3 regions of the Serratia sp. D1N4 genome follow, and region 1 is predicted to be linked to each of the others. Evidence: predicted binding sites of a transcription regulator. Region 1 holds the regulator's gene; each other region holds the start of a gene.
What was found. Region 1 encodes PurR, which represses purine synthesis genes. Its sites were predicted from a motif close to CANGCAAACGTTTGCNTG; they were not measured.
Positions count from the first base shown of each region.

Region 2: a site for PurR is predicted at 1,739-1,756, ahead of purM (phosphoribosylformylglycinamidine cyclo-ligase). Genes of this name have one in related genera too.
Region 3: a site for PurR is predicted at 2,667-2,684, ahead of purL (phosphoribosylformylglycinamidine synthase). Genes of this name have one in related genera too.

Region 1 is NZ_CM137274.1:2,805,760-2,809,836, reverse strand. It holds gene punC (purine nucleoside transporter PunC) at 1-56, opposite strand, end outside; gene punR (DNA-binding transcriptional activator PunR) at 171-1,097, shown strand; gene purR (HTH-type transcriptional repressor PurR) at 1,078-2,103, opposite strand; gene cydH (cytochrome bd-I oxidase subunit CydH) at 2,426-2,515, shown strand; gene sodB (superoxide dismutase [Fe]) at 2,575-3,153, opposite strand; gene ACX1CU_RS12290 (C40 family peptidase) at 3,363-4,077, opposite strand, start outside.
Region 2 is NZ_CM137274.1:1,508,974-1,513,050, reverse strand. It holds gene uraA (uracil permease) at 1-668, opposite strand, end outside; gene upp (uracil phosphoribosyltransferase) at 872-1,498, opposite strand; gene purM (phosphoribosylformylglycinamidine cyclo-ligase) at 1,841-2,878, shown strand; gene purN (phosphoribosylglycinamide formyltransferase) at 2,878-3,516, shown strand; gene speG (spermidine N1-acetyltransferase) at 3,631-4,077, shown strand, end outside.
Region 3 is NZ_CM137274.1:1,379,408-1,383,484, forward strand. It holds gene ACX1CU_RS05950 (vWA domain-containing protein) at 1-293, opposite strand, end outside; gene tadA (tRNA adenosine(34) deaminase TadA) at 534-1,040, shown strand; gene mltF (membrane-bound lytic murein transglycosylase MltF) at 1,041-2,501, opposite strand; gene purL (phosphoribosylformylglycinamidine synthase) at 2,778-4,077, shown strand, end outside.

The DNA.
Region 1 (4,077 bases):
ATACTCAGGCCAGCGAGATAAAACATAAATCCAAAATTTTGCATGGTATTTCTCATTAACATTTTCTTATTGCAGGTTTTTTAGCGCCGGCCAGTGTATCCGGCTGGATCTCTGCTTGTGAAACGGTAATATTTGCTAGGTGCTGTTAAAAAAATTGAAGGCAAAACAAGATGTGGTCTGAATATTCACTCGATGTCGTTGATGCGGTAGCGCGCACCGGCAGTTTCAGTGCGGCAGCACAGGAGCTGCACCGTGTGCCGTCTGCGGTAAGCTATACCGTGCGGCAACTGGAGCAATGGCTGGCAGTGCCGCTGTTTGAACGCCGCCATCGTGATGTTGAACTGACGCCTGCCGGTGTGCTGTTTGTAAAAGAAGCGCGTACTGTTATCAAAAAAATGCTTGATACGCGTCGTCAATGTCAGCAGGTGGCCAATGGTTGGCGCGGGCAGCTAAAAATCGCGGTGGACATCATTGTTAAGCCGCAGCGCAGCCGCCAACTGGTCCTGGATTTTTATCGCCACTTCCCCGATGTGGAACTGGTGGTGCAACCGGAAGTGTTCAACGGCGTGTGGGACGCGCTGGTGGATGGCCGGGCCGAGATGGCGATCGGTGCCACGCGTGCGGTGCCGGTGGGCGGTGGCTTTGCCTTTCGCGATATGGGTTTTATGAACTGGTTGTGTGTCGTTAGCGCGTCACATCCGCTGGCCAGCCTGACCGGTTTGCTGCGCAACGATCAGCTGCGGCCATATCCCTCTCTGTTGCTGGAGGATACGTCGCGCAACTTGCCTAAGCGAGTGACTTGGTCATTGGATAATCAGCGGCGGCTTACCGTACCCGACTGGGTTTCCGCTGTAGATTGCCTGCGCAGCGGGTTGTGTGTTGGCATGGTGCCAGCGCATCGCGTACTGCCATTGGTGCAAAGCGGTGAACTGGTGGCATTGCAATTGCAGGAGCCGTTTCCCGCCAGTGCCTGCTGCCTGACCTGGCAGCAGAACGCACAGTCACCGGCGATGGCCTGGCTACTGGAGTATCTAGGAGATAGTGAAACGCTCAACCAGGAGTGGTTGAGCGAAGAGATTAGCGGCGATAATCGATAAATGGGCCATCGGCCACGGAACGGCGTTCGATCAGTTTTGGATGTACTTCAATCACCTGGGATTCTTCACGCTTGCTGATAATGCGATCCAGCAGCATGGTGAAAGCCATTTCCCCCAGGCGTTCTTTCGGCTGGTGGATGGTGGTTAGCGCCGGGGTGAAATAGCGCGCATTACGCACGTTATCGTAACCGATCACCGAAATATCCTGCGGGACGCGCAGCCCCAGTTCGTCGGCGGCACAGATCGCCCCCATTGCCATAATATCGCCCCCGCAAAATACCGCAGTAGGGCGCTGTTTCTGCGACAGGATCTGGTGCATGGCCTTGTAACCCGAATCGGGTTCAAAATCCCCTTGGACGATCCACTCTTCTCGCACCTCAACATTGGCCTCTTGCAGCGCCTTCAGGAAACCACGATGGCGGCCGCCGCCGGTGTTGCGTGATAACTGCCCAGGGATCGCCCCGATATCACGGTGGCCACGCTCCAGCAGATAGCGGCCAGCCAGATAGCCGCCTTCAAAGGCGTTATCGATAATGGTATCGGTAAAATCACCGCGTGCAGCACCCCAATCCATCACCACCATGGGGATATTGCGATAATCCTCCAGCATGCCCAGTAACTCATCCGGGTATTCCGAGCACATTACCAGCAGGCCATCAACACGCTTTTGCGCCAGCATCGCCAGGTAGGCACGCTGTTTGTCGAGGTTATTGTGCGAGTTACAAAGGATCAGGGTATAGCCTTTGCTATAGCAGCTGTTCTCTACCGCCTCGATCACTTCAGCAAAGTAGGGCGCTTCACTTGAGGTCGCCAGCAAACCGATCGATTTGGTATGGTTAACCTTCAGGCTACGTGCGACCGCGCTCGGGGAGTAGTGCAGTTCTTTGATCGCAGCCCGAACGGCCTCTTTTGTTTCTTCGGCGACGAAACGCGTCTTATTGATGACGTGCGAAACGGTGGTGGTGGAAACGCCAGCGCGTTTGGCGACATCTTTAATCGTTGCCATGTAAAGAATGACTCCTGAACCCACATGTTATGGCATGTAAGTATGATGTTAATCGTTTGCCTGCGTAGATCTCTCCCCAGAGAAGCGGAAGCTGAGTTTTTAGTGCTGAGTTCGTAAGCCGCTTAAACAGGAGGGGCATTTTGCCGGTACGCAGTTGTGAACTGCGGATTTTGTCCCAAATTGACGCAAAGTGGAAGATCTATTCGGCATTATAACTTGGGAAATGATAACAAGATTTTAGTCACGAACTGTGTGAAAATGATTTGACGCATTAATCGTGTGGATTTTATGCTTAGTGAAGCCAATCTGATAGGGAGTCGTTATGGATACCAATTTGAAGATGTCATTGATTACCACCGCTTGTGCTTTAGCAATGATTATTGTTTTCGGTTTTATCGCCGCATTGAACTGATTCATACCAAGAAATAATAAAGGCGCAGCATGCTGCGCCTTGCTATCAACCTCCAGCGATTACGCCAGATTCTTTTCCACGAACGCCCAGTTCACCAATGCCCAGAAGTTCTCCAGGTATTTCGGACGCGCATTGCGGTAGTCGATGTAATAGGCATGTTCCCACACGTCAACGGTCAGCAGCGGTTTGTCTTCACCGGTCAGCGGGGTTGCCGCGTTTGAGGTGCTAACGATCGCCAGCGTACCATCCGCCTTTTTCACCAGCCAGGTCCAACCCGCGCCGAAGTTTTTCACGGCGGCATCGGTGAATTGCTCTTTAAAAGCAGCAAAAGAACCGAAGGATTTGGTGATCGCAGCGGCTACTGCGCCCGTTGGCTCGCCGCCACCCTGTGGTGACAGGCAATGCCAGTAGAAGGTGTGGTTCCACACCTGTGCTGCGTTGTTAAACACGCCGCCGGTAGACGTTTTGACAATCTCTTCCAGGGTTTTGCCTTCGAACTCGCTGCCTTTCACCAGGTTGTTCAGGTTAACCACGTAGGTGTTATGGTGCTTACCATAGTGGTATTCCAGGGTTTCTGCAGAAATGTGCGGTTCGAGAGCGTTTTTTTCATACGGTAATGCAGGTAATTCAAACGACATTGCTTTCTCCTTTTTATATACAGCACTATTATTCCGACAACCTCCAACCCGGTGGTTGAAGGAGGAAAACAGAATTGTTGTGTGTTTTTTATGGACAATAATCTTAACAACTTTCCGGGTGAAAAAAAGGTTTAAAGCATGTTAAGCGGCTGATTGATTAAAGCATCGGCAGGAAAGGGCGGCTGAGGCTATGTCTCAGCCGCAATAAATCAACGGATAGTTTTTGGCGTGACGACACGGCGTGCGCCGATGTAGTGGTTCTGCCAGTAGTCATTATCTAACTGGCTGACGCGGATTTCTTCGCCAGTACGCGGGGACTGGATAAACTTGCCGTTACCAAGATAAACGCCAACGTGATCGGCAGTACCACGGTTATTGATGCGAAAGAACACCAGATCGCCGGTTTCCAACTCGCTTTTCTTGATCGGCGCGGCATCACGCAGGTGATACATTTCATTGGCGGTACGTGGCATTTTGATTTTCACCACGTCTTTATAGGCGTAATAAATCAGGCCGCTGCAGTCAAACCCGGTGTGTGGTGAAGAACCGCCCCATTGGTAAGGCTTGCCCATCTGGCTCATGAGTTTGGCCATGGCCGTTTGTTTGGCATGCTGATAACGTTTTTTGTGCGCAGGGCTGAGTTTCAGTGGTTTTTCATTCTTGGCCAGTTTCGCGGTAGCCATATTCGGCTCACGATGGCGACCATAGCCTTTCTTGTAACCCTTTTTCGGCGGAGTGACTTTGACGCTGGCAGTGCGGGTAGATTTACTCTTTGATTTAACCTGTGTGGTTTTCTTCCCTGCCTGTGACTTTATTTTCGCTGTTTTCTGAGTCGCAACGGCTTTTCCTTTTTTGCTGGCCTTATCCGCTTTCTTTTTCTTGCGATCGTCAGGCCGGGCCTCATTAACGTGCCCCTTACGTTGC
Region 2 (4,077 bases), 1.3 Mb from region 1:
AAACGCGGCGTATAGAAGGTTGGCAGCGCAAACCATGGCGCATTGATGATCGGAGACAGATCCACCACCCCCATAACGAACGACAGCGCATAGCCCACCAGCACCCCGATCAGGATCGGAATGATGGCCAGGAAACCACGGAACAGCACCGAACCGAGCACGGTCACGCCCAGCGTCACCAGGGAAATCGTAATCGTGGTGGTATCAGCAGAGGTGCCTTCGGCAGGCAGCAGCCCGGCCATATTGGCCGCCACACCCGCCAGTTCCAAACCGATCACCGCCACGATGGCCCCCATCGCCGCTGGCGGGAAGATCACATCCAGCCAGCCGGTTCCGGCTTTTTTCACAATCAAGGCCACCAGGCAAAACAGCAGGCCGCACATGATAAAACCACCGAGCGCCACTTCATAACCCAGCGGCAACAGCAGCAGCACCGGTGAAATAAACGCAAAGCTGGAGCCGAGATACGCCGGGATCTTGCCTTTACAGATAAACAGATACAGCAGCGTACCGATGCCGTTGAACAGCAGCACCGTTGCCGGGTTGATCTTGAACAGTATCGGCACCAAAACGGTCGCACCAAACATGGCGAACAGATGCTGGAAGCTGAGTGGGATGGTCTGGAACAGCGGCGGGCGTTCATTAACGCCGATGGCGCGACGGGTCATGTATTTTTTCCTCTGAACTATTATCAGTTGTGTTGGCTTGATTATGAATGCTCTATGGATTTCAAGTTACAGCTAGGCGGCAAGGGCGATAATCCCCAGGAGCTTATGTTTAATAAGTGACTGGGGTTAGCGCCCGCCGCCAACAACGCTGTAGCTTGAAAGACGACGAGCATAAAAAAGCCGACTCTCTGGTCGGCTCGACGTTATTTTGTACCAAATATCTTATCGCCGGCATCACCCAGGCCAGGCACGATGTAGCCCTTCTCATTGAGGCACTGATCGATGGAAGCGGTATACAGTTCAACATCCGGGTGCGCTTTCTCCAGCGCTTTGATCCCTTCTGGAGCGGCAACCAGCACCAGCACCTTGATGCTGGTACAGCCCGCCTTTTTCAGCAGATCGATAGTCGCAATCATCGAACCACCGGTCGCCAGCATCGGGTCAACCACCAGCGCCATACGCTCTGAAATGTTGGAGACCAGTTTCTGGAAATAAGGTACCGGCTCCAGGGTTTCTTCATCACGGTACACGCCCACTACGCTGATACGCGCACTGGGTACGTGCTCCAGCACCCCTTCCATCATGCCAAGCCCGGCACGCAGGATCGGCACCACGGTAATTTTTTTACCTTTAATCTGCTCTACTTCAACCGGCCCGCACCAGCCTTCGATGGTCACTTTTTCAGTCACCAGATCGGCGGTCGCTTCATAGGTCAACAAACTACCCACTTCAGAAGCCAGTTCACGAAAACGTTTGGTGCTGATGTCATGCTCGCGCATCAGACCAAGTTTGTGTTTAACCAGCGGGTGTTTCACCTCAACGATCTTCATCATTATTCTCCTATTAAGGCGGTTGACGGCCAAAAAAATCGCGGGATTATACCGCCTTTTCCCGCGTGCGCCACTACCAATAGCCGTATCGAGATCAACAAAAGATTGATAATTATTATATACCCAATAAACCTCGGGCAACGGTTTAGGGTAAGTGCATGAATCCGCAAACGCTGGTATGCCGCAGTGCCCAAGGCAGCGGAAAGATGAAACGAAAAATGGAAGCGGGCCGATATGGCTCTCGCAAACGTTTGCTTGCGCTGTTAGAATTGCCGCGCCTTGTTCCGGAACCAACACCGGACGCACAGTTTTCAAACCGCAAACCGTCGTGGGGATCGCGCAGTGACCGACAAAACCTCTCTCAGCTATAAAGACGCAGGTGTCGATATCGATGCTGGCAACGCATTGGTAGACCGCATCAAAGGTGTAGTTAAACAGACCCGCCGCCCGGAAGTGATGGGTGGTCTGGGCGGGTTTGGCGCCCTGTGTGCGTTGCCGCAGAAATACCGCGAACCGATACTGGTTTCGGGTACCGACGGCGTGGGCACCAAGCTGCGTCTGGCGATGGACCTGAAACGCCACGACACCATCGGTATCGATCTGGTTGCAATGTGTGTGAACGACCTGGTGGTTCAGGGTGCTGAACCGCTATTCTTCCTGGATTATTACGCAACCGGCAAACTGGACGTCGACACCGCGGCCAGCGTGATCACCGGCATCGCCGAAGGCTGTAAACAGTCTGGCTGTGCGCTGGTGGGTGGCGAAACCGCCGAAATGCCCGGCATGTACAACGGTGAAGATTACGACGTCGCCGGTTTCTGCGTCGGCGTGGTCGAAAAATCCGAGATTATCGACGGCAGCAAAGTGCAGTCTGGTGATGCGCTGATCGCATTGGGCGCTTCCGGCCCGCACTCCAACGGCTATTCGCTGGTGCGCAAGATCCTCGAAGTCAGCAATACCGATCCTACGCAAACCACACTGGAAGGCCAATCACTGGCGGATCATCTGCTGGCACCGACCAAGATTTATGTCAAATCGGTGCTGGATCTGATTGCCAAGGTTGAGGTTCACGCCATTGCTCACCTGACCGGCGGCGGCTTCTGGGAAAATATCCCACGCGTGCTGCCAGAAGGCATGCAGGCGGTGATTGATGAATCAAGCTGGCAGTGGCCGGCAATCTTCAGTTGGTTGCAGCAGGCAGGTAACGTCAGCCGCCATGAGATGTACCGCACCTTTAACTGTGGCGTAGGTATGGTGATTGCGCTGCCGGAAGACGCGGTTGAAGAAGCTATCGCTTTGTTGACCGCCGCCGGTGAAAAAGCCTGGAAGATCGGTAAACTGACCGCTTCTTCTGACGAACAACAAGTGATTATTCAGTGATGAAAAAGATAGTGGTATTGGTCTCCGGCCAGGGGGGGAATCTCCAGGCGTTGATTGATGCCTGCCAGCAGGGCCGGATTGCCGCCAATATCGTGGCGGTATTCAGCAACAAAGCCCAGGCCTATGGCCTGCAACGCGCCGCAGAAGCCGGGATCGCCGCTCACGCGCTCGATGCCAAAGCCTTTGCCGACCGTGAAGCTTTTGACGCTGCACTGGCCGCAGCCATTGACCAGTACCAGCCCGATCTGGTGGTGCTGGCCGGTTATATGCGCATTCTCAGCAACGCATTCGTCCAGCACTATGCCGGGCGCATGCTGAACATCCACCCTTCGCTGCTGCCGAAATATCCCGGCCTGCACACCCACCGGCAAGCGATTGACAATGGCGATAGCGAGCACGGTACTTCGGTGCATTTCGTCACCGAACAGCTCGACGGTGGCCCGGTGATCCTGCAAGCCAAAGTACCCATCTTCCCCGGCGACGAGGAAAATGAGGTGATCGAACGTGTGCAAACTCAGGAACACCACATTTATCCCCTGGTGGTGAGTTGGTTCGTTGCCGGGCGGCTGGCAATGCGTGATAACGCAGCCTGGCTGGATGGTGAACGCTTACCAGCGCAAGGATATGCGGCGGACTAGCGCCTGTAATCTGAATGCAGCCTAAACGGTGCCCTGGGTGGCACCGTTTTTTTTCGTCCTAATCCAACACCCGGCGTTATACTTTGCGCATATTTATCATGTTGAGGATAGAGTATGCCGAGCACCACCAGCGTCAAATTACGCCCACTGGAACGGGACGATTTGGCATTCGTTCACCAGATGGATAATAACGCCAGCGTGATGCGCTACTGGTTTGAAGAGCCGTACGAGGCCTTTGTCGAACTGGCCGATCTGTACGATAAGCACATTCACGATCAGAGCGAACGACGCTTCATCATCGAACACGAAGGGGCCAAAGTCGGCCTGGTCGAACTGGTGGAGATCGATCACATCCACCGCCGTGCCGAATTCCAGATCATCATCGATCCGGCCCATCAGGGCAAAGGCTACGCCAGCACCGCCGCCAAACTGGCGATGGATTATGGTTTTTCCGTGCTGAATCTCTACAAGCTGTATCTGATCGTCGACAAAGAGAACCCGAAAGCGATTCACATTTACAGCAAATTGGGGTTCGAAGTGGAAGGCGAGTTGATCGATGAA
Region 3 (4,077 bases), 1.4 Mb from region 1:
AGCATATTCACCGCTAAAATCGCCGCCTCTCTGGCTTTTTCGATCCGGTCACCGCTCATCGAGGTGGAGCGGTCAATCACCAGCGCCAGGTTGATGGGGCTGCGGCGTTGGCTGTCAAGATTGAAACCGGTCAGGGATATCTTCAGATAGTTTTTATCTTCGCTGTTCACCAACATGACCGGGGCGGCGAGCTCTGACTTGATGCTGACCACGGGGGATGCCGTTTTTGCCAGCCCGAACAGCGGGAACAGAGAGAGTGTTAATAGGATTGCTGCCTGTTTTATTTTCACGATAGTGCCTCTTATGCAGGACTCTGGGAGTAGTGCAGCGATTATTCACCTTATCATGGGCTGAGTTGTCTGTTCGCTGTATAAAGTTGTCAAAATTTTGTAAAACAGCGACTTATTGCAGGGGCGAGCTTCTGTGGACACAACCCAAACGGGCTACAGACCGATTTGTTGCGGTGCTGCTGCGATAAAAGAGGGCTACTGTGTATAATGCCCGCCGCAAAAAAGCGCACGAGGATCGATGTAATGAATGAATATAATGACGAATACTGGATGCGGCAGGCGTTGAGCCTGGCCCTGCGTGCGCAGGAAGAGGGTGAAGTGCCGGTGGGGGCGCTACTGGTGCTGGATAATCAGGTGATTGGCGAAGGTTGGAACCGGCCGATTGGCCGCCACGATCCCACTGCCCATGCGGAGATCATGGCGCTGCGCCAAGGGGGCACGGTCTTGCAAAATTATCGCCTGCTGAACGCCACACTCTACGTCACGCTGGAACCCTGCGTGATGTGCGCTGGGGCGATGATCCATAGCCGCATCCGCCGCCTGGTGTACGGCGCTGCGGATGAGAAAACCGGTGCCGCCGGTTCGCTGGTGGACATCCTGCGCCATCCGGGTATGAATCATCAGGTCGAGATCGTGGCGGGCGTGTTGGCAGAAGAGTGCGCCGCGACGCTCAGCAACTTCTTCCGTTGGCGCCGTGAACAGAAAAAAGCGCTGAAGCAGGCGCTGCGTAGCGAGAAAGATCCAGAATAATCAGTAGTTCAGCGCCAGTTTTGCTTCTACCGCCGGATAACCTGGCGCCAGTTCAGTCTGTTTCATGGCTTCCTGTGCCGCCTTCTTCTCTTTTTCCTGTAGATAACCCACCAGGCTGACCTGATAGCGGCGGATATTTTCCACGTAGTTATAGGCTTCGTGACCACGGGCATAGCCATAGGTGAGTAAGGGGGAATAGCGTTTCTGGCTGAGCATCGGCAGACGCTGTTTGACATCCACCCAGCGATCGGGGTTGCCCTGCTGGCTTTTGGTCAGTTTACGGGCATCCAGCATATGACCCCAACCCATGTTATAGGCCGCCAGAGCGAACCAGATACGTTCGTCTTCCGGTACGCTGTCTGGCACTTTTGCCATCAGGCGTTGCAGATAAAGAGCGCCACCCTGAATACTCTCTTCTGGGTCAAGCCGGTCATTGACACCTAAGCCTTCTGCGGTAGCGCGTGTCAGCATCATCAGCCCGCGCACGCCGGTAGGAGAGGTGGCTTGCGGGTTCCAGTGGGATTCCTGATAGGCAATGGCGGCCAGCAACTTCCAGTCGATCTCATTGGCATGCTTTTCAAACAGTGAACGGAAGTTAGGCAGCACTGAGTCGATCGCCGACAGGAAGGTTCTGGTATCGACGTAATCGAAGCTACCCACATGACCAAGGTATTTTTCTTCGAGCCGCGCCAGCGTACCGTCTTCCACTTTCTGACTGTAAAAATCCAGCAGTGCGGCATACAGGCTGTTATCGCTGCTGCGCTTCAGGTACCAGGTCACCGGTTCTTCATCGGTCACGTCAAACGCCACCGCCAGTTGTGGGTGAATACGCTGTAGCAGAGCAATGGTGACGGAATCACCAATGGTGTAATCAAGTTTGCCGTCGGCGACCTGCTCCAGCAGTTCCTTGGAGGTGAGATCGCTCGAGGCTTCCCAACTCAGGGTGGGGTATTTATTCTGCTTGAGCTGTTTCAACGTGCTGACGTGCGCCGAGCCTGAAGCTACCGCCAGCTTGCCTTTCATATCGGCAAAGGTTTTTGGCCGCGGGGTGCCGAGCCGGTAAACCACTTGCTGGGAAACCGAGTAGTAGGCCGGGCCGGTGCTGGCGCGGCTGAGACGATCCGGGTTGTAGATCAGACCTGCGGCCAGCAGGTCGGCGTTATCATCATCCAGATCGTCAAACAGATCGTTGATATTCTGGTGCGGGATCACCACCAGTTTCACACCCAGATAGTTGGCGAAGCTTTTTGCCAGCTCATAGTCAAGGCCACTCGGCCCCTGCTTGGTGGTGAAATAGGTTAATGGCGAATTCAGCGTACTGATCCGCAGCTCTCCCCGTGATTTGATCGCTTCGAGTTGGCCACCCAAGCCACCGCGCCAAGCAATATTGGGCCACAGGGCGAGTGCCAGAAGCAAGGTGACAACACCGATTAGAATGTAATTTATTTTTATTCGTTTCAAATAGTTATCTCAAATAAATGCACGCTTTCAGTTAGCTGGAGTACGGGACTTATCATGGTTAAATCACCAGTGTTGGGGGCATTTTGCGTAACTAAACGCCAGCGTGCAACTTTATTGACACGTTATGGTAAATCGATAGCGGAAAGCGCTTTTATCAATAATAGCTACGCAAACGGTTTCGTCGGCGGCGCGGATTCTCTATAATGGCGCGCGTTTTCCCCTGTTGCGCCCAATGAAGTACTGAAGTTCAGTTGCTTCGAAGACGAGAGAACTTTGATTATGGAAATATTGCGTGGTTCGCCCGCTTTGTCGGCTTTTCGTATTACCAAACTGCTGTCCCGCTGCCAGGACGCTCAACTCCCGGTCAGTGATATCTACGCCGAATACGTCCACTTTGCCGATGTTAGCGCACCGCTAAGTGCTGAAGAACATGCCAAGCTTCAGCGGTTGCTCAAGTATGGCCCCTCTCTCGCTGAACATGCCCCGGAAGGCCGCCTGCTGCTGGTCACGCCGCGTCCAGGCACCATTTCCCCCTGGTCTTCCAAAGCCACCGACATTGCGCACAACTGTGGCCTGGCCCAGGTGATTCGCCTTGAGCGTGGCCTGGCATTTTATGTCACCGCGCCTGCGCTTGATGAAACCCAGTGGCAAACACTCGCCGCGTTGCTGCACGATCGCATGATGGAAACCGTCTTTAGCGAGTTGCAGCAGGCAGAAAAACTGTTTTCTCATCATCAACCGGCACCGTATCAAGTGGTCGACATGCTGGGCCAAGGCCGTAGCGCCCTGGAGCAGGCCAACGCGAAGCTTGGCCTGGCGCTGGCACAGGACGAGATTGACTACCTGCTGAATGCGTTTACCGGTTTGGGGCGCAACCCAACGGATATCGAGCTGTATATGTTCGCGCAGGCCAACTCCGAACATTGCCGCCACAAGATTTTCAACGCCGATTGGATCATCGACGGCGAGCAGCAGCCGAAGTCGCTGTTCAAAATGATCAAAAACACCTTCGAACAGACGCCGGACTACGTGCTTTCAGCCTATAAAGACAACGCCGCCGTGATGGAAGGTTCGCAAGTGGGCCGCTTCTTTGCTGCGCCGGAAAACGGCCTCTATGACTATCATCAGGAAGATGCGCATATCCTGATGAAAGTAGAAACTCATAACCACCCGACGGCGATCTCTCCGTGGCCGGGTGCCGCTACCGGTTCCGGTGGCGAGATCCGTGACGAAGGAGCCACCGGCCGCGGCGCGAAGCCGAAAGCTGGTCTGGTGGGTTTCTCGGTTTCCAACCTGCGTATCCCTGGTTTTGAACAGCCATGGGAGCAGGATTTTGGTAAGCCGGATCGCATCGTCACCGCGCTGGATATCATGACCGACGGCCCGTTAGGGGGCGCTGCGTTCAATAACGAATTTGGTCGCCCGGCGCTGGTGGGTTACTTCCGTACTTATGAAGAGCGCGTCAACAGCCATAACGGCGTTGAACTGCGTGGCTATCACAAACCGATTATGCTGGCGGGTGGTCTGGGTAATATCCGTGCCGATCACGTGCAGAAGGGCGAAATCACCGTGGGGG